DNA from 2 places in the Methylobacterium sp. J-118 genome. Region 1 is predicted to be linked to the other one. Evidence: predicted binding sites of a transcription regulator. Region 1 holds the regulator's gene; the other holds the start of a gene.
The links. The regulator LexA, encoded in region 1, represses DNA repair genes until DNA is damaged. The targets are predictions, from matches to a motif close to TGTTCNNNNTGTGTTCNG.
Positions count from the first base shown of each region.

Region 2: the regulator LexA is predicted to act here: its motif matches at 8,536-8,553, upstream of recA (recombinase RecA).

Region 1 covers NZ_JBYQFA010000001.1:5,057,413-5,067,923, reverse strand. Annotated here, with positions in the region: gene AC3IF3_RS24825 (error-prone DNA polymerase) at 1-669, shown strand, start outside; gene AC3IF3_RS24820 (histidine kinase dimerization/phosphoacceptor domain -containing protein) at 867-1,988, shown strand; gene AC3IF3_RS24815 (response regulator) at 1,985-2,434, shown strand; gene AC3IF3_RS24810 (hypothetical protein) at 2,471-2,932, shown strand; gene AC3IF3_RS24805 (Uma2 family endonuclease) at 3,010-3,624, shown strand; gene fae (formaldehyde-activating enzyme) at 3,625-4,164, opposite strand; gene AC3IF3_RS24795 (NRAMP family divalent metal transporter) at 4,227-5,468, opposite strand; gene AC3IF3_RS24790 (hypothetical protein) at 5,550-5,765, shown strand; gene AC3IF3_RS24785 (hypothetical protein) at 5,833-6,300, opposite strand; gene lexA (transcriptional repressor LexA) at 6,543-7,277, shown strand; gene AC3IF3_RS24775 (ComEC/Rec2 family competence protein) at 7,271-9,532, opposite strand; gene gltX (glutamate--tRNA ligase) at 9,706-10,511, shown strand, end outside.
Region 2 covers NZ_JBYQFA010000001.1:4,420,941-4,431,451, reverse strand. Annotated here, with positions in the region: gene fusA (elongation factor G) at 1-518, shown strand, start outside; gene tuf (elongation factor Tu) at 577-1,767, shown strand; gene rpsJ (30S ribosomal protein S10) at 1,848-2,156, shown strand; gene rplC (50S ribosomal protein L3) at 2,207-2,944, shown strand; gene rplD (50S ribosomal protein L4) at 2,944-3,564, shown strand; gene AC3IF3_RS21665 (50S ribosomal protein L23) at 3,561-3,857, shown strand; gene rplB (50S ribosomal protein L2) at 3,883-4,719, shown strand; gene rpsS (30S ribosomal protein S19) at 4,725-5,003, shown strand; gene rplV (50S ribosomal protein L22) at 5,005-5,391, shown strand; gene rpsC (30S ribosomal protein S3) at 5,402-6,148, shown strand; gene rplP (50S ribosomal protein L16) at 6,160-6,573, shown strand; gene rpmC (50S ribosomal protein L29) at 6,586-6,801, shown strand; gene rpsQ (30S ribosomal protein S17) at 6,823-7,086, shown strand; gene recA (recombinase RecA) at 7,371-8,444, opposite strand; gene cckA (cell cycle histidine kinase CckA) at 8,661-10,511, opposite strand, start outside.

The sequences.
Region 1 (10,511 bases):
GACCGGCGCGCCGCCCTGTGGATGGTGCGCACCCTGGAGGGGACCTCGGCGCGCAGGGCGGCCAAGGCCGACGGCGCCGAGCGCCGCGGCCACCTGCTGGAGGCGCCCCTGCCGCTGTTCGCCTGGCACGCCGATGACGGCCTGTTCCGGCACGAGCCGGCGGTGGACCTGCCGTCGCTGCCGCTCTCCGAGGCGGTGGCCGAGGATTACGCCGCCACCGGCCTGTCGCTGCAGGGGCACCCGGTCGCGTTCTTCCGCGGCCGGCTCGCCCGGATCGGCGCGATCCCGGCCCGGGCCCATCTCGATCCGGCCCTGCCCCAGGGCGCCCGGGTCACGGTGGCGGGCCTCGTGCTGATCCGCCAGCGGCCGGGCACCGCCAAGGGCGTGGTGTTCCTGACCCTGGAGGACGAGACCGGCATCGCCAACGTGATCGTCTGGAAGACGGTGTTCGAGGCCAACCGCCGGGCCGCCATGCAGGCCCGGTTCCTCGCCGTGCGCGGCCGGGTGCAGCGGGCCGAGGGGGTGGTCCATCTGGTGGCCGAGGGATTCCGCGATCTCACCGAATCCCTGCGCGACCTGCGCGCGGCCGGGATGAAGCTGCCGCCCGAGACCACGGATTTCGGCGCGCCCCCGGACCGGCGGGTGTATCCGAGCCGGGATTTCCACTGAGGCCGGCCCGGATCGCCGCCGCGGACGCGCCGGCCCGCGCGGCCCCGGTGCGGCGTTCTGTCTATCCCAATCCGGCGCCAAAGCGCCCCGGCCCTGAACCCATCGCGTGGATCGTCCGTTAAGGCAGCGCCTGTGACTGCGCAGGCAGAAGCCGATTGCCGGAGGTGACGAACGCCGGGCACGAGAGAGCAGGGACGATGGAACAACCCGACGCCTGGCATCAGACGGACCAGCTCGACGCCGCGCCGGGCAAGGGCGATCCGTTCGCCGCGGCGGTGCGCGCCACGCGGATGGCGATGATCATCACCAATCCGCGCCTGCCCGACAACCCGATCGTGTACGTCAACGACGCCTTCCTGCGGATGAGCGGCTACACGCGGTCCGAGGTGCTCGGCCACAATTGCCGGTTTCTCCAGGGCGCGCAGACCGACCACGGCGCCGTCGCCCTGATCCGCGAGGCGGTCGAGGCCCGCACCGATATCGCGATCGACATCCTGAACTATCGCAAGGACGGGACGCCGTTCTGGAACGCGCTCTATCTCAGCCCGGTCGCCGACGAGTCCGGCGAGGTTCTGTTCTTCTTCGCCTCGCAGCTCGACGTCACCGACCGCGTCGACGCGCATATGCAGATCCAGCAGGAGAAGGACCGCTTCGAGGCCGAGGTCGCCAAGCGCACCCGGGACCTGACCGATGCCCTGGCCACGCAGACCATGCTGGTCCACGAGGTCGATCACCGGGTGAAGAACAACCTCCAGATGATCGCGGCGCTGCTGGCCATGCAGACCCGGGCGATCACCGATCCCGCGGCGCGCGCCGCCATGGAGGCGATGCTGACCCGGGTCGAGGCCCTCGGCACGGTCCATCGCCGGCTCTACCAATCCAACAACGTCGAGCGTTTCGACGTGGCCGAGTTCGCCCGCGACCTCGCCAACGACTTGGTCCGCGGCTCCGGCCGCGACCGGATCCGCCTGCACCTGGACCTGGAGACCGTGGAGATCCCGGTCGCCAAGGCGCCGCCGGTGGCGTTGATGATGAACGAGTTGATCACCAACGCCCTCAAGCACGCCTTCCCGGACGACCGCCCGGGGCGGCTCTCGGTGACGGTGGCGCCGGACGGCACGCATGTCACCATCAAGATCGCCGATGACGGCGTCGGCATGCCGGTCCAGGCGATGGAGCAGCGCTCCTTCGGAAAGCGCCTGATCGGCACGCTCTGCCGCCAGCTCAATGCCAGCATCGCCTGGATGACCAATGATCCGGGCACGATCGTCAGCATACGCCTGCCGCGCGAGATGGCCGGCGGTCTGGAGGCCCCGTGACCGAGCCGCTGCGGATCCTCGTCGTCGAGGACGAAGCCCTCATCCTGATGCAGATCGAGATGATGCTGGAGGAGGCCGGCCACAGCGTCGTGGGGACGGCGATGACCGCGGGCGAGGCCATCGCCCTCGTCCACGAGACCCGGCCCGAACTGGTCCTCATCGACCTGCGCCTCGGGGACGGCTCCTCGGGTCTCGACGTGGCGCATGCGGTGCGCGATCTCGGCGGCATCACGGCCGCGTTCATGACCGCCAACGCCCGGGCGCTCAGCGACGACATGGCGGGGGCGACGGCGGTGATCGCCAAGCCGTTCACCGGCACGGTGCTTGAGGAATCCCTGGCCTATCTGGAGGATTGCGTGCGCCGGCCGCCGCCGGACGCGCTGGTGCCGGCGGGGATGCGGGTCGCGCCGGCCTGGCTCGCGAGCTTCGCCCAGATGCGGGCCTGACCTCGACAGGCGCCGCGCCGCGGGTAGAGTGCCGCCATGCCGAGCCTGACCGTTCCACGCCTCCTCGCCGCCCTGGCCTGCCTGCCGCTCCTGGGATCGGCCGCCCGGGCCGATCCCTGCGACGACCTCGCCCGCCAGATCGCGGGGGCCATCGGAGGCAGGGTCGGCAAGCGGGCCGGCCCGAGCATCGACATCCGCCTCGCCGGCCCGATCAAGTTCGACGTGACCTGCCGGGCCGAGCCGATCGTGCAGGCGACCTCCGCCGAGCCCGCCCCCTCGGCGACCTTCTTCCACGACCTGTCGGCGGCCTCCGAGATCCTGATCGGCGAACCGGCCGCGACCGTCGAGCCGATCATCGCCAACGCCTACCGGACGTCCCTGTCGGAGCGGCGCAAGTCGTTCATCCAGCAGAGCGGCTGGTCGGCCTCCTGCTACACCGACCCGGGCAGCACCACGATGCGCACCCTGTGCTCGGTGGGGCGCATCCCGCCGGGATGACGCGCCCTTGACCGAGTGGAGCGCCGGCGGGATCCTCGATCTGCGTCGACTTGGCCCGGGCTGCCCACGATGATCCCATGACGATTCTCGAGACTCCGCCCGTCGACAGGACCGATCCCCACCAAGGATTCTGGGACTTCATCGAGACGCGGCCTGATGAGGAGAAATGGGAACTCATCGGGGGCCAGATCGTGATGCAGGCCCAACCCAACCTCGTTCATCAGTTCATTGCCAGCGCCTTGCAGCGATTTCTCGACGGCGGCCTCAGGCGGATAGGCTCACCACGCGTTACCCTGCAGAATCCCGCCATCGACCTATGGCCGGTTCGCGAGGGCCATATCTACGTGCCCGACGTTGCGGTTCTCGATCTGGCCGACATCGAGGCCGGATTGAATGCTGTCGAGCGCTGCTACTTGGCCGCCGAGATCCTGTCTCCGAGCGACCACCGCAGGCTTCCCGGCACGCGCCAGAAGAAGATCGACGTCAAGTGCGCCGGCTACGAAGCCCTGCCGCTGTGCGAGGCCGTGCTCCTGATCGAGCTGAAGAGCCCCGCCCTGACCCTATCGGCGCGAACCCGAGAGACCTGGACCCGCACCCGCCTGACCGGGGACGACCGTCTGGTCCTCCCCGGCTTCGGCCTCGACTGCGCGGTGGCCGACCTCTACGTCCACACGCCCGTTGCGCAGGGCTGATCAGTACTCGATCACGCCGTCCAGCGCGTAATGCTTCACGGTCTTCCGATTGGCGATCAGCTCGTCCACCGTCGGCTCGCCCTTGAGGGCGCGGGCGATGGCGAGCTTCGTCGCCTCGTAGTTGGTCCTGTAGAGGTCCTTCTGGTCGAGGTTGTCGTCCTCGGCGCAGCGCTGATCGAGCCAGATCATGATGATCATGCACAGCTCGTCGAGGCCGTCCTTGGGCAGGATGCCCTCGATGATGCAGTCCACGATCGCGTCGCCGGTGGCCGCCTGGACCACGCCGCCGAGGAGCTCGGCATACTCGGCCGTGTGGATCGTGACCTTGGTGGTCATCATCGTGGCCGGGCGCACCAGCTGATTGAGGTCGCGCACCACGAACATCCGGGTGTGGCCCTGGACCTGCCCCATCATCGAGGCGAAGGCCTGGCCCACCGGCCCGCGCACGGAACCGATCAGCACCTCCGGCATGGCGTCGGTGTACTGGCCCTCGGCCGCCAGCACCGTGGCCTCGCCCGTACGGAACCAGATCTCTTGCATGTCTCGACTCCACCTGATCGGAGCCCGCGGGAGACATCATCGCGCCGCCCGCGTCAATCGGGTCAGAGCAGGCCGATCCCGTCGAGCACGCCGACCATCGCGAAGGCGATCGTGAGGCCCGAGACGGCGTAGACCACCCACTTGTAGGCGCCGTCCACGCGCTTCCCCTCCGGCAGGGCCCGGGTGGCGAGCAGGATGAGGAGGCCGAGCGCGAGCGGCAGGAGCAGGGCGTTCATCACCTCGACCGCGATGTTGAGCGCCACGAGATTCGGCACGAGCTGCACGGACACCGCGCCGGCCGCCACCACCAGCGCGAAGGCGCCGTAGAAGGCCGGCGCCTCCCGGGGCGATTGCTCCAGGGAATGCGGCTTGCCCGTCACATCGCCAAAACCCCAGGCGAGGGCCAGGGCCACGACGTTCAGCGCCACGAAGGCCGCCGCGATGATCCCGACCCCGAACACCACCTGACCGAGCCACGGCCCGAGGGCCGGCGTGAAGGCCCCCGCGAGGTCGCCCACGGTCTGCAGACCGTCCTTCGTGCCCTGCCCGGCCTTGCCGATCGTGGCGGCCGCCGCGATCAGGATCGCGCCCATCACGCATTGCGAGATCACCGCGCCCAGGAGCGTGTCGAGCCGCGAGCGCCTGGCGTGGTCCCAGCCGAGGCCTTTGTCGACGATCGCCGATTGCTGGTAGAAGATCATCCACGGCATGATCACCGCGCCGATATTGGCGGCGATCAGGACTCGGTACTGGCCGTCGCCGAGCGGCATGTGGGCGAAGGATGCCACGATCGCCCCCGGATCCGGCCGCGCCGCCACGGCGAGCCCGATGAAGACCAGCTCGAACAGGCCGACCGCGATCGCCACCCTCTCGACCCGCCGGTAGCTCCCGGTGAACACGAGGCCGAGCAGCAGGGCGGCCGGCAGGCCGAGGCTCACGAGCCGCGGCACCCCGAACAGGTCGCCGATGCCGGCGATGCCGGAGAATTCCGTGACGATGGCGCCGATCCCGGCGACCACGAGGCCGCCAAAGGAAATCCAGGCCCAGACCGGCCCGTAATGCGCCCGGATCAGCTCGCCGTGGCCGCGGCCGGTGGCGGTCCCGAGCCGCACCGTCAGCTCCTGGACGACGTAGAGGATCGGCACCAGCAGGATCTGCAGGAGCAGCAGCGAGTAGCCCCAACGGGCGCCGCTCTGGGCCGCCGTGATGAGGCTTCCGACATCGGTGTCGGCGAGCATCACCACGAGTCCGGGGCCCGCAGTCTTGAGGAACGCCGCGAGGCGGGGCAGGGAAGCGCTTGGCACGGCTCGGGAACAGTCCCGGGCCGGGGCAGTTCCGGCGGGAGCCTGCGGCGTTTTCCCGGGGCGCACCGGGAGGGTTGAGCGATGGCGGAGAGCGCGGAACGGGGGCCGGGCTGGAGCCTGCAGGCGAGCGCCGTGCCCGAGGGGGTGCGGCTGGAACTCGCCCTGTCGGATCTCGGGGGCGGGCCGGTCACCGCCGCGATCGTGCTGGACCGGGCCGAGGCCCGGGCCTTCGCGCGCGCCCTGCTGGCGGCGGCCGGCGACGCCACCGAGCGCACCTTCCCGAAGCCGGATGCCTGACGCATCCCCCCGGCACCGGTGTCCCGGCCGGCGGGTCAGGGACGCCGGACCCCTCCGGCCCGGCGGATCAGCGCTGGGCGGGGCCCGGATTGCGGCCGGGCAGGCGCGGCACCACCGTGCCCCGCCTCTCGACCGGCGCGTCGCAGGCATAGGCGAACTCGGTCTTCAGCGGATCGAACACGGTCTCGCCGGTGACCCGGCACTCCTCCCGCACGGTCTCGTCGAGATAGGCGCGGGCGGCGGTGCGGAAGCGCTTGACCCGGGTCGCCTCCGGCTCGGGATCGATCCGGACCTCGCTCAGGTTGCAGCCGGCATATTCGCGCAGGGCGTTCGAGACGATCAGCATCCGGCGCAGCTGCCGGTTGTCGTAGACCTCGTAGGGCTCCTTGCAGCCGATCGTCACCACCTGGGGGGTGAGCGCCACGTAGTTCCGCGAGATGTACGAGAAGCCGGTGGTGCAGCCGGCGAGTGCCGAGCCCAGGAGGGCGACGCCCAGGGCGAAACGGATGGACCCTGGCGCCGCGAGCTGTCGCATCCTCGTCATTCCCAGCCCGATACCGACCCGCCGCCGGAGCCGCCGGTCTTGTCCGGCGGGGCGCCCGGGTGCATTGAAACGGCTCCGCTTGTGCCGTCAATGCGTTTGTGCCCCGCCTCTGCCGCCGGGACACGAGCGTGGCCGTATTACGCTTGCGGAACACTTGCGGAACGTTTAACGTGTTCGCGATTTGTTTCAGCGGCCGCCCCGGGGCGGTCCGCCAAGCCGCGAGGCCCCCTTCGATGCTCACGCGCAAGCAGCTGGACCTTCTGCGGTTCATCCAGAGCCGCATGCAGGAATGCGGCGTTCCCCCGTCCTTCGACGAGATGAAGGACGCCCTCGACCTGAAGTCGAAATCGGGCATCCACCGGCTGATCACGGCCCTGGAGGAGCGCGGTTTCCTGCGCCGCCTCCCGAACCGGGCGCGCGCCATCGAGGTGATCCGCATCCCCGAGAGCCTGCACCAGTCGCCGACCCCGGCCCCCGCCCCCGAGCCGCGCCGCTTCACCCCGAGCGTGGTCGAGGGCGGCAAGTCCAGGCAGCCGTCCCAGCCGTCCCAGCCGGCGGCGACCCGGATGATCGACGACGGCGGCCGGGCCATCTCGATCCCCGTGATGGGCCGGATCGCGGCGGGTACGCCGGTCTCGGCGATCCAGAACCAGAGCCACGCCATCACCCTCTCCCCGGACTTCCTGGCCGGGGGCGAGCACTACGCCCTGGAGGTGCGCGGCGATTCGATGGTCGAGGCCGGAATCCTCGACGGCGACCTCGTGGTGATCCGCAAGCAGGACACCGCCAATACCGGCGACATCATCGTGGCGCTGATCGACGACGAGGAGGCGACGCTCAAGCGCCTGCGGCGCCGCGGCTCCTCGATCGCCCTCGAGGCCGCCAACCCGGCCTATGAGACCCGCGTGCTCGGTCCCGACCGGGTCCAGATCCAGGGCCGGCTCGTCAGCCTCGTGCGCCGCTACTGAAGCGGTTCCGCCGGGGCGTCGGCCGGGGCTTGCGGCACTTCGGATGAGGCCATGCCGCCGGTTCCCTCGGCGGGGGGATCCGCCCCCGGCTCGGAGCCGGCCGGCGGTGCCGCCCGCGGACGCCAGGGCAGCGACCGTCCGTCGCCGCGGGCCGCGCGCATCGTGAACCCGCCCCCGTCGACGCGCAGGGCGACGGCGCCGTGCGCCGCCAGGACCCGGCGGTCGATCACCAGCGGCCCCGTGCAGGTCGGCGGCGCCGTGAGACTCGTGATCACCACCGCGGCCCGGGCGCAATCCTCGGGGAAGGCGCGCCGGTCCCGGATCAGGGCCACCGCCCGTCCGTCCGGCAGAAGCGTCGTACAGCCGAGCCGGTCGCAGCGGCCGCCGGGCCCCGCTCTGGCCGCCCGGTCGGGCCGGCGCCCGTCGCCATCCGCCTTCAGCCATTGTTCCAGCACGAAGCCGGAGGGGCTGCCGAGGGCGGCCAGGCGGCCGTCCGGCCCCCGCACCGCCGCGCCCCAGCCCTGCCGGTCGACGTAGAGGTCCTGCCGGTCCGGAAGGGCCGCGAGGCCGAGCCCGAGCAGGAGGGGCGGCACGGCGAGCCAGCGCAGCCGCGAGGCCGGGAGCGTCGCCAGCAGCAGGCCCGCCGTCATCGCGGCCAGGGCGCCGGTGCCGAAGGCCGGCAGCACCACGGTCGCCCGCTCGAACCCGGCGATCCACGCGGAGATCGCCAGCATGCCGCCGACCGCCTGCCCCATCAGCCACCAGACCGGCCGGTCGAGGGCGAAGGGATAGGCCAGGATCCCGATGACCGCGGACGGCATCACCACCAGCGAGACCAGCGGCAGGGTCAGTGCGTTGCCGACGAGGCCGAACGGCTGGACCGTCTGGAAATGGTAGGTGGCGAAGGGCGCGGTGGCGACCTGCGCCACCAGGGTCGTCGCCAGGGTGCCGGTGACCGCCGACAGCCCGGTGCCGACGAGCCGGCCGATCCGCCCCGCCCCGGGCCGGACGAAGAGGCGCCCGTCGATCAGCCGCGCGCAGGCGATCAGCCCGGCCACCGCCCCGAACGACATCTGGAAGCTGGGGCCGAGCAGGCCTTCGGGCTCCCGCGCCAGGGCGATCAGGGCGGCCAGCGCGAGGTTGCGCATCGACAGGGCCGGCCGGTCGGCGAGGATCGCGCCCAGCATGATCAGGGTCATGATCAGCGAGCGCTCGGCGGCGATGTCCCAGCCCGAGAAGGCGCAGTAGGCGCTCACCCCCACCATGGCGAAGCCGGCTGCGATCTTCTTGATCGGCCAGAACAGCGCGCAATGGGGGACCAGGGCGAGGGCGGCCCGGACCAGCCAGAAGACGACGCCGGCGGCCAGCACCATGTGGAGACCCGAGATCGAGACCACGTGGTAGATGCCGGCGGCGCGCAGCGCATCGTTGGTGGCCGGGCCGATCAGCCCGCGCTTGCCCGTCACCAGGGCGGCCGCCACCGCCCCCGCCTGGCCGCCCTCGGCCCCCGCGATCCGGCGGGTCAGCGCGTTGCGGGCCTCGTCCAGCAGGGCGGCGAGGCGCAGGCGCAGGGGCGGCGGCTCCACGGGTGCCCGGACCGTGACCGCGCCGACCAGGGAGCCCACCGCGCCGATGCCCTGGAAATAGGCGTCCCGGGCGAAGTCGTAGCCCCCCGGCCGGGCCGCCTCCGGGGGTGGCAGCAACCGGGCGGTCGCCGCGATGGACTCCCCGGGCCGCGGGATCGGCGTCTTGCGGAACGAGACCCGCACCCGGGCCGGCCGCAGCTCCGGCGCGAGCCCGGCAAAACTCTCCACCCGGATCACCAGCCGGGCGCCGACCTCGCGCTCGTCCAGCGCCTCGACCATGCCGGTGAGCGGCCCGATGGTGGTCCGGGCCAGGATCGGCGCGTCCACCTGCGCGACCCGCCAGGTCGCCGCCGCGAAGCCCAGGAACGCGGCCGCCGCCGCCAGGGCCAGGGCCAGGGCCGCCGGCCGCGCGCCCAGGACCGGCACCGGCGCCAGGGCGAGGGCGGCCCCGATCAGCGGGGCGGCCAGGACCGGCTCGCCGTCCGCCGCCGCGAAATAGACCAGGATCCCGGCGCCGAAGGCCACCGCCAGCCAGGGGAACAGGCGGCGCTGCTCGGCCTCCCGGGCGAGGCCCGCGGCGGCCCAGTCGCGCAGCGCCGGGAGCGCCGCCGCGCGCGGGGTGGCCCGCGTCAGCACGCCCCCCGCCAGCCTCGCGCCGATCCGCCGCATTGCCGCCGCCCCGATCCGCGCGATCTGTCGACGCCGGCCCAGCGATTCCCGGCCCGATTCTTAACCCATCCGGCGGCCCGTGCTACAGCCGGCGCTTCGTGCTAGGGCGCCGTGTCGAGCCCCGCGCCGCGCCTCGCGCCCCCTCCCGACCCGCCCCCGAACACACCGGACCGATGTCCTCAGCCGTCGTCACGCGCTTCGCCCCCTCGCCCACCGGCTACCTGCATATCGGCGGGGCCCGCACGGCTTTGTTCAACTGGCTCTATGCCCGCCACACGGGCGGCCGGATGCTGCTGCGCATCGAGGATACCGACCGGGAGCGCTCCACCAAGGGCGCGATCGACGCGATCCTCGACGGCCTCACCTGGCTCGGCCTCGATTGGGACGGGGACGTGATCTTCCAGTTCGCCCGGGCCGAGCGCCACCGGGCGGTGGCCGAGGAACTGCTGGCCGCGGGCCGCGCCTATCATTGCTACGCCACCGCCGAGGAACTCACGCAGATGCGCGAGACCGCCCGGGCCGAGGGTCGTGCGCCCCGCTACGACGGGCGCTGGCGCGACCGCGACCCGGCCGAGGCCCCCGCCGGGGTCAAGCCGGTGATCCGCCTGCGGGCGCCCCAGGAGGGCGAGACCGTGGTGGAGGACGCCGTCCAGGGCCGGGTGACCTGGGCCAACAAGGATCTGGACGACCTCGTGCTTCTGCGCTCGGACGGCACGCCCACCTACATGCTCGCCGTGGTGGTCGACGACCACGACATGGGCGTCACCCAGATCATCCGCGGCGACGACCACCTCACCAACGCGGCGCGCCAGAGCCAGATCTTCTCGGCCCTGGGCTGGGCGATCCCGAAGATGGCCCATATCCCGCTGATCCACGGGGCCGACGGGGCGAAGCTGTCGAAGCGCCACGGGGCGCTCGGCGTCGAGGCCTATCGCGACCTCGGCTACCTGCCGGCGGCCCTGCGCAACTACCTCGTGCG
Region 2 (10,511 bases), 640 kb from region 1:
CCGGCTTCGCCTTCGAGTCGAAGATCGTCGGCGGCGCGGTGCCGAAGGAGTACATCCCCGGCGTCGAGAAGGGCCTGAACTCAGTCCTGGGCGCGGGCGTGCTCGCCGGCTTCCCGGTGGTCGACGTGAAGGTCGAACTGATCGACGGTGCCTATCACGACGTCGACTCGTCGGCGCTGGCCTTCGAGATCGCCTCCCGCGCCGCCTTCCGCGAAGCCCTGCAGAAGGGCGGCTCGGTGCTGCTCGAGCCGGTGATGAAGGTCGAGGTCGTCTCGCCGGAGGAATACACCGGTTCGGTCATCGGCGATCTGAACTCCCGCCGCGGCCAGATCCAGGGCCAGGACATGCGCGGCAACGCCAACGTCATCAACGCGATGGTGCCGCTGGCCAACATGTTCGGCTACGTGAACCAGCTGCGCTCCTTCTCCCAGGGCCGCGCCAACTTCACGATGCAGTTCGACCACTACGAAGAGGTGCCGCGCGGTGAGGCCGACAAGGTCATCGCCAAGTACGCCTAAGGTTTTACGCCTAGACATCTCTTCATCCGCAACACGAATTCGAATTTAGGAGGCTCTGATGGGCAAGGAAAAGTTCGCTCGCACCAAGCCGCACTGCAACATCGGCACGATCGGGCACGTGGATCACGGCAAGACGTCTTTGACGGCGGCGATCACGAAGGTCCTGGCCGAGACGGGCGGGGCGACGTTCACGGCCTACGACCAGATCGACAAGGCGCCGGAGGAGAAGGCGCGCGGGATCACGATCTCGACGGCGCACGTGGAGTACGAGACGGCCAACCGGCACTACGCCCACGTCGATTGCCCCGGCCACGCCGACTACGTGAAGAACATGATCACCGGGGCGGCGCAGATGGACGGCGCGATCCTGGTGGTGTCGGCGGCCGACGGCCCGATGCCGCAGACCCGCGAGCACATCCTGCTGGCCCGCCAGGTCGGCGTCCCGGCGCTGGTGGTGTTCCTCAACAAGGTCGACATGGTCGACGACGAGGAGCTGCTGGAGCTGGTCGAGCTCGAGGTGCGCGAGCTCCTGTCGAAGTACGACTTCCCGGGCGACGACATCCCGATCACCAAGGGCTCGGCGCTGATGGCGCTGGAGGACAAGGAGCCCAAGATCGGCAAGGAGGCGGTGCTGGCGCTGATGGCCACCGTCGACAGCTACATCCCGCAGCCGGAGCGGCCGATCGACCTGCCGTTCCTGATGCCGATCGAGGACGTGTTCTCGATCTCGGGGCGCGGCACGGTGGTGACGGGCCGGGTCGAGCGCGGGATCGTGAAGGTCGGCGAGACGGTGGAGATCGTCGGCATCCGCGACACGCAGACCACGACGGTGACCGGCGTGGAGATGTTCCGCAAGCTGCTCGACCAGGGCCAGGCGGGCGACAACGTCGGCGTGCTGCTGCGCGGCACGAAGCGCGAGGACGTGGAGCGCGGCCAGGTCGTGTGCAAGCCGGGTTCGGTGAAGCCGCACGCCAAGTTCAAGGCCGAGGCCTACATCCTGACCAAGGAAGAGGGCGGGCGGCACACGCCGTTCTTCACGAACTACCGGCCGCAATTCTACTTCCGCACGACGGACGTGACCGGGATCGTGACCCTGCCGGAGGGCACCGAGATGGTGATGCCGGGCGACAACGTGACCATGGACGTGGTGCTGATCGTGCCGGTGGCCATGGAGGAGAAGCTGCGCTTCGCCATCCGCGAGGGCGGCCGCACCGTCGGCGCCGGCGTCGTCGCCGCCATCAACGATTGATAGCAGAGAAGCATCCTTAGCAGGGCGCGGCGGGGGCTTGCCTCCGCACTCCCCGCCGTCCCTCTCAAGGTTCCAGGAACATGAACGGTCAGAACATCCGCATCCGCCTGAAGGCGTTCGATCACCGCATCCTCGATGCGTCGACCAAGGAGATCGTCTCCACGGCCCGGCGCACCGGCGCGACCATCCGGGGCCCGATCCCGCTTCCGACGCATATCGAGAAGTTCACCGTCAACCGCTCGCCGCACATCGACAAGAAGTCGCGCGAGCAGTTCGAGATGCGCACGCACAAGCGTGTGCTCGATATCGTCGATCCGACGCCGCAGACCGTGGACGCGCTGATGAAGCTCGACCTCGCCGCCGGCGTGGACGTGGAGATCAAGCTCTGAGTCCCGCCGGGACTTAGAGCTTACCGTTTCATCGCGCGAGGGAGACACCTATGCGCTCAGGCGTCATCGCACAGAAGGTCGGGATGACCCGCGTCTTTACGGACGCGGGGGAACATGTCCCCGTCACCGTGCTCAAGATCGATCAATGCCAGGTGGTTGCCCACCGCACCGTCGAGAAGAACGGCTATGTCGCGCTGCAGGTCGGCGTCGGCAAGGCCAAGGTCAAGAACGTCTCGGCCGCCGAGCGGGGCCGATTCGCGGTCGCCAAGGTCGAGCCGAAGAAGAAGCTGGCCGAGTTCCGCGTGTCAGAGGACGCGCTGATCCCGGTCGGCGCGGAGATCACCGCGGACCACTTCATCCCCGGCCAGTTCGTGGATGTCACCGGCACCACCACCGGTAAGGGCTTCGCGGGCGGCATCAAGCGCTGGAACTTCGGCGGCTTGCGCGCCACCCACGGCGTTTCGATCTCGCATCGGTCGATCGGTTCGACCGGCGGCCGTCAGGATCCGGGCAAGACCTTCAAGAACAAGAAGATGCCGGGTCACCTCGGTGTCGAGCGGGTCACGACCCAGAACCTGCGCGTGGTGCGCACCGATCCCGAGCGCGGCCTGATCCTGGTCGAGGGCGCGGTTCCGGGCGTCGCCGGCGGCTGGATCCAGATCCGCGACGCGGTGAAGCGCAAGCTCCCCGCCGACGTGCCGCTGCCGGGCAAGTTCCGTGAGAACGGCGCTGCCCCCGAGTCCGCCCAGACTGCCCCCGAGGCCCCTGCGGCTGAGGAGACCGCCTGATGAAGCTCGATATCACCACCCTCGACGGCGCCGGCGCCGGTTCGGTCGAGCTGAACGAGGACATCTTCGGCCTTGAGCCGCGGGCCGACCTCCTTCAGCGCATGGTCCGCTGGCAGCTGGCCAAGCGCCGGGCCGGCACCCATGCCGTGAAGAACCGCTCGGCTGTGAACCGGACCCGCAAGAAGCTGTACAAGCAGAAGGGCACCGGCAACGCCCGCCACGGCGCGGCCTCGGCTCCGCAGTTCCGCGGCGGCGGCCGGGCCTTCGGTCCGGTCGTTCGCGACCACAGCCACGACCTGCCCAAGAAGGTCCGGGCGCTGGCTCTGCGTCACGCCCTCTCGGCCAAGGCCAAGGCCTCGACCCTGATCGTCGTCGACGACATCAAGATCGAGGATCACAAGACCAAGGGTCTCGTCGAGCGCTTCGGCAAGATGGGCCTCTCCAACGCGCTGATCATCGGCGGTGCCGAGGTCGACGTGAACTTCGGCCGGGCCGCCCGCGCCATCCCGCAGATCGACGTGCTGCCCGTGCAGGGCATCAACGTCTACGACATCCTGCGCCGCGACACGCTCGTCCTGACCAAGGCCGCCGTCGACGCGCTGGAGGAGCGTTTCAAATGAGTGCCGATCTGCGCCACTACGACATCATCGTCTCCCCGGTCATCACCGAGAAGGCGACGAACCTGACCGAGCAGAACAAGGTTGTCTTCCGGGTCGCCCCCAAGGCGACCAAGCCTCAGATCAAGGAGGCGGTGGAGAAGCTGTTCGACGTGAAGGTCACGGCCGTGAACACCCTTGTCACCAAGGGAAAGAAGAAGATTTTCCGCGGACTCCGCGGACAGCGCTCCGACGTGAAGAAGGCGATTGTGACCCTGGCCGAGGGCCACACGATCGACGTCACGACCGGGCTCTGAGGACGGGTTTTAGGGATCCAAGCCGATGGCCTTGAAGACATTCAAACCGGTCACGCCGAGCCTGCGCCAGCTCGTGCTCGTCGACCGCCGTGAGCTCTACAAGGGCAAGCCGGTGAAGGCGCTGACGGAGGGCAAGTCGTCCTCCGGCGGCCGGAACAACCTTGGCCGGATTACCGTCCGCTTCCGCGGCGGTGGCCACAAGCGCGTGCTGCGCAACGTCGACTTCAAGCGTCGCGAGCAGCTCGGTGTCGTCGCGACCGTGGAGCGGATCGAGTACGATCCGAACCGCACGGCGTTCATCGCGCTGATCAACTTCCCCGATGGGAAGCAGAGCTACATCCTGGCCCCGCAGCGGCTGCAGCCGGGCGACAAGGTCGTGGCCGGCGAGGGTGTCGACATCAAGCCGGGCAATGCCGGTCCGGTCGGCTCGATGCCGGTGGGCACCATCGTCCACAACATCGAGCTGAAGATCGGCAAGGGCGGCGCGATCGCCCGCTCGGCCGGCAACTACGCGCAGATCGTGGGCCGCGACCAGGGCTACGTGACGCTCCGCCTGAATTCCGGCGAGCAGCGCCTGGTCCACGGCCAGTGCTTCGCCAGCGTGGGCGCGGTCTCGAACCCGGACCACATGAACATCTCGCTCGGCAAGGCCGGGCGCAACCGGTGGCTCGGCAAGCGCCCGCATAACCGCGGCGTGGCTATGAACCCGGTGGATCACCCGCACGGCGGCGGCGAGGGTCGCACATCGGGCGGCCGCAACCCGGTCACGCCCTGGGGCGTGCCCACCAAGGGGAAGAAGACCCGGTCCAACAAGCGGACCGACGTGTTCATCCTGTCCAGCCGCCACAACCGCAAGAAGTAATCGCTATGGCACGCTCTCTCTGGAAGGGGCCGTTCGTCGACGGCTACCTCTTCAAGAAGGCCGAGGCGGCGCGGGGCTCCTCGCGCTCCGAGGTCATCAAGATCTGGAGCCGCCGCTCCACGATCCTCCCGCAGTTCGTCGGGCTCACCTTCGGTGTGCACAACGGGCAGAAGCACATCCCGGTCTACGTCACCGAGGAAATGGTCGGGCACAAGTTCGGCGAATTCTCGCCGACCCGCACCTTCCCGGGCCACGCGGCCGACAAGAAGGCGAAGAGGCGCTGAGATGGGCAAGCAAGCCACCCCCCGCGCGCTCCCCGAGAACGAGGCCAAGGCGGTCGCGCGCATGCTGCGCGTCAGCCCGCAGAAGCTCAACCTCGTGGCGCAGATGATCCGCGGCAAGAAGGTCGACACCGCGTTGGCCGACCTGCAGTTCTCGCGCAAGCGGATCTCCACCGAGGTCAAGAAGTGCCTCGAGAGCGCCATCGCGAACGCCGAGAACAACCACGATCTGGACGTAGACGACCTCGTCGTCTCCCAGGCCTTCGTGGGCAAGGCGCTGGTTCTCAAGCGCTTTCACGCCCGCGCCCGCGGCCGCGGCGCGCGTATCCTGAAGCCCTTCTCGAACCTCACCATCGTGGTTCGCGAAGTCCGCCAGGCCGAAGCGGCCTGAGGAGGATCTGATGGGCCAGAAAGTCAATCCGATCGGTCTCCGGCTCGGTATCAACCGGACCTGGGATTCCCGCTGGTTCGCCACCAAGGGCGACTACGCGAAGCTCATGCACGAGGACGTCGCGATCCGCGCCGCCCTCATGAAGCAGCTCAAGCAGGCGGCGGTCTCCAAGATCGTCATCGAGCGACCGCACCGGAAGTGCCGCGTCACCATCCACTCGGGCCGTCCGGGCGTGGTGATCGGCAAGAAGGGCGCGGATATCGAGAAGCTGCGCAAGCTCGTCGGCACCATGACCAAGGCCGACGTGACCATCAACATCGTCGAGGTGCGCAAGCCCGAGATCGACGCCACCCTGGTGGCTGACTCGATCGCCCAGCAGCTCGAGCGCCGCGTCGCCTTCCGGCGGGCCATGAAGCGCGCCGTCCAGTCGGCGATGCGTCTGGGCGCCGAGGGCATCCGGATCAACTGCTCGGGCCGTCTCGGCGGCGCCGAGATCGCCCGCCAGGAATGGTACCGCGAGGGCCGCGTCCCGCTGCACACCCTGCGCGCGGACGTGGATTACGGGACCGCCACGGCGTTCACGACCTACGGGACCTGCGGCATCAAGGTGTGGGTGTTCAAGGGCGAGATCCTCGAGCACGACCCGATGGCCCAGGACAAGAAGGCCCAGGAAGAGGGCGGCCGCTCCGGCGGGCGCCGCGAGCGCGATGGCGAGGGCGGCCGCGAGCGCGGACGCCGCGAGCGCGAGCACGCGTAAGGTAGGAAGCCATGCTGCAACCGAAAAAGACCCGCTTCCGCAAGCAGTTCAAGGGCCGCATTCACGGTGCGGCCAAGGGCGGCTTCGAGCTGAACTTCGGCCAGTTCGGCCTGAAGGCGGTGGAGCCCGAGCGCGTCACCGCCCGCCAGATCGAGGCGGCCCGCCGCGCGATCACCCGCGAGATGAAGCGCCAGGGCCGCGTCTGGATCCGGGTGTTCCCGGATGTGCCGGTCTCCTCGAAGCCGACCGAGGTCCGCATGGGCTCCGGCAAGGGCGCCCCGGACTATTGGGCCGCCCGGGTGCATCCCGGCCGGATCATGTTCGAGGTCGACGGCGTCGCCGAGGCCATCGCCAAGGAGGCGCTTCGCCTTGGTGCCGCGAAGCTCCCGATCCGCACGCGGGTCGTCCAACGCATCGCCGACTGAACGGAGGCTATCGTGAAGTCGACCCAGAGAGTGTCTGATCTCAAGGCGTTGTCGCCGGATCAGTTGAACGACGAGTTGCTGAACCTCAAGAAGGAGCAGTTCAACCTGCGCTTCCAGGGGGCCACCGGCCAGCTCGAGAACGTCGCCCGCGTCCGTGAGGTTCGCCGCGACATCGCCCGCGTCCGCACCCTGCAGCGTTCGAAGACGCTGCAGGCGGCCAAGAGCTGACGAAGGGCTTAGGAGAACATCATGCCGAAGCGCGTCCTGCAGGGCACCGTCGTCAGCGACAAGGGCGAGAAGACCATCGTGGTGAAGGTGGAGCGCCGCTTCACGCACCCGGTGATGAAGAAGACCGTGCGCCGCTCGAAGAACTACCACGCCCATGACGAGGCGAATGTCGCCAAGGTCGGGCAGACGGTGTTCATCGAGGAGTGCCGTCCGTTCTCGAAGACCAAGACCTGGAAGCTGGTCGAAGGCGAGGCCGCCCAGGCTGAGGCCGGCGAAGCTGCCTGATCCGGACGGGGTCGGGTCGCGGGTGGCCCGATGCATTCTGGTCCCGCGAAGGCTCTCGGGAAGCGATCGGTGGAAGCCTCGCGGCGATGCGGGGCTTTCGCGTTTGCGCCGTCGGTGACGGTCCGGATGTCGCGCGCTCCGTCATCGCGAGCGCAGCACGGTGACCGGCGCGCGCGCGGACCGGGACGCGTCTGACGCAAACGGCCCCGGAGAGGCTCCGGGGCCGGCATAGCGTTCGCGTCGTTGACTCTGCCGCGATCCTCTCGGACTGGCGGCGGCGCGGCTTAAGCCTCGCCCTCGTCGAGCTCGTCCGGCGTCGGCGCGGCGTTCTCAAGGATCTTCTCGGCGACGAGTCCCGAGTTCTGCCGGATCGAGGTCTCGATCTCGGCTGCGATCTTCGGGTTGTCGCGCAGGAAGCCCTTCGAGTTCTCGCGGCCCTGGCCGAGGCGCTGGCTGTTGTACGAGAACCAGGCCCCGGACTTCTCGACGATCCCGGCCTTCACACCGAGGTCGATGAGCTCGCCGACCTTCGACACGCCCTCGCCAAACATGATGTCGAACTCGACCTGCTTGAACGGCGGGGCGACCTTGTTCTTCACCACCTTGACGCGGACCTGGTTGCCGATCGCCTCGTCGCGGTCCTTCAGGGTCGAGATGCGGCGAATGTCGAGGCGCACCGAGGCGTAGAACTTCAGGGCGTTGCCGCCCGTGGTGGTCTCCGGGCTGCCGTACATCACGCCGATCTTCATCCGGATCTGGTTGATGAAGATCACCATGCAGTTCGAGCGCGAGATCGAACCGGTGAGCTTTCGCAGGGCCTGGCTCATCAGCCGCGCCTGGAGGCCGGGCTGGCTCTCGCCCATCTCGCCCTCGATCTCGGCCCGCGGGGTCAGCGCGGCCACCGAATCGACCACCAGCACGTCGATGGCGCCGGAGCGCACCAGCGTGTCGGTGATCTCGAGGGCCTGCTCGCCCGTGTCGGGCTGGGAGATCAGCAGGTCGTCGAGATTGACGCCGAGCTTGCGGGCATAGACCGGGTCGAGGGCGTGCTCCGCGTCGATGAAGGCGCAGACGCCGCCCTTCTTCTGGGCTTCCGCGATGGTGTGGAGCGCCAGGGTCGTCTTGCCGGACGATTCGGGGCCGTAGATCTCGACCACCCGTCCGCGGGGAAGGCCGCCGACGCCGAGCGCGATGTCGAGCCCCAGCGAGCCGGTGGAGATCGTCTCGACCTCCTGCACCTTGTCGTTCTTACCGAGCCGCATGATCGAGCCCTTGCCGAAGGCGCGCTCGATCTGGGACAGGGCGGCGTCGATCGCCTTGGACTTGTCCTTGTCCTTATCCTTGTCCACGGGGGGCATGTCGGCCACTTTCAATGCGGGCTGGGCCATCTGGCGGGCTCCTTATGAAGGGGTTGGGCGCCATTCACAACGCGCGGCAACACCGCGTCTTTGTGCCCGTTTTGTTCTATTTTTGCAAGGGCGCGACGATGGCGATGTCGCCGCGATGCCGGCGATGCGCCGGTTCTCCACCGCGGCGAACCGCGCCGGGCCGTTCCCGGCCCTGCGCCCTCCCCCTCAATCGGCCATGGTCTTCTTCACGGTCTCGACGAGCTGCTTCAGGCTGAACGGCTTGGGCAGGAAGTTGAAGGTCTCGCCCTCCGGCAGGTTCTTGCGGAAGGCGTCCTCGGCGTAGCCGGAGACGAAGATCACCTTCAGGTCGGGCTGGTGCTTGCGCACCTCCCGCAGGAGTGTCGGGCCGTCCATCTCGGGCATGACCACGTCGGAGACCACGAGGTCGATCGGCTGGGCGCCCTCGCGGACGATCGCCAGGGCTTCCAGGCCCGAGGCCGCCTCCAGCACCGTGTAGCCGCGGGCCGAGAGGGCCCGGCTGTTGACCGCCCGCACCGGATCCTCGTCCTCCACGAGCAGGATGATTCCCTGCCCCGTATGGTCGGCGGCGGGCTTGCGCGGTGCGGGCCTGTCGGGCTTGCCGGACGGGTCGCCGGCGGCCACGCCGGCGTCGCCGCGCCCGCCCTGCTCCGGCGCCGTGAACGGTCCGGTCCGCGGCAGGGCCGCGACCGGCGGCGGCACCTCCTCCGGCTCGGCCACGGGGACGTGGCGCGGCAGGTAGATGCGGAAGGCCGTGCCCGACCCCATCGTCGATTGCACGTCGATGGTGCCGCCGGATTGCTTGACGATGCCGAACACCGTCGAGAGCCCCAGCCCCGTACCCTTGCCGATCTCCTTGGTGGTGAAGAACGGCTCGAAGATCTTCTCCATCAGCTCGGGGGGGATGCCCTGGCCGGTGTCGCGGACCTCGATCAGCACGTGGTCGCCCGTCGGTGCCCCGCCGCGCCCCTCGACCGCCGAGGCCGGCCCCGGATCGGTGACGTTCTCGGTGCGGATCACCAGCTTGCCGCCCTCCGGCATCGCATCCCGGGCGTTGACCGCGAGATTCACGATCACCTGCTCGAACTGGTTGACGTCGGCCTTCACGGGCCAGACCTCGCGGCCGTGCTTCAGCTCCAGGGCGACCCGCTCGCCGAGCAGGCGCTTGAGCAGGAGGGTCAGTTCCGAGAGCGCCTCCCCGACATTCATCACCTCCGGCCGCAGGGTCTGGCGGCGGGAGAACGCCAGGAGCTGGCGGACGAGGCCCGCCGCCCGGTTGGCGTTCTGCTTGATCTGCATGATGTCCTGGAAGGCCGGATCGGTCGGCCGGTGGCTCGCCAGCAGCAGGTCCGAATAGCCGATGATCGCCTGCAGCACGTTGTTGAAGTCGTGGGCGATGCCGCCCGCGAGCTGGCCCACGGCGTTCATCTTTTGGGCCTGGGCGACCTGCTGCTCCAGCTGGCGCTGGGCCGTGGTGTCGAGGGCGTACAGGATCACCCGCTCGGCCTCGTCGGTCTTCTGCCCCGGGTCGCCGCCGTCGGCCGGGCTGAGCCAGACCCGCGCCGAGCGGCCGCCCGGACCGTTGAGCTGGACCTCGATCGGCTCGGGGTCGGTCCGGCCGCTCGCCGCGCGGGCGAGCCCGGCCTCCAGGGCGGTGCGATCAGTCACCGAGTCGGCGACGTTGGGCTCGGCCCGGGCCGTGCCGTCCCCGTCGAGCGCGCCGTCCTCGGCCTGGCGCGGGACCGTGCCGAACAGCCGGGTGAACGAGGCGTTGGCCCGGGCGATCCGCCCGGTCCGGTCGAGGGTCGCGATGGCGATCGGCGAATTGTTGAGGAACCGGGCGAGGCGCACCTCGGCGGCGCGCTGCGGCTCGTCGGTCTCGGCCCCGGCGGAGCGGTTGATCACGAAGGTCCGGGAGGATCCGGGCTTGCCGTCCTTGCCGAAGGCGATCCGGTGGTAGAGCCGCACCGGCAGGGTGTGGCCGTTGCGGCGGCGCAGGTCGAGGTCGAAGCGGTCGGTGCGGACCTCCCCGGGCAG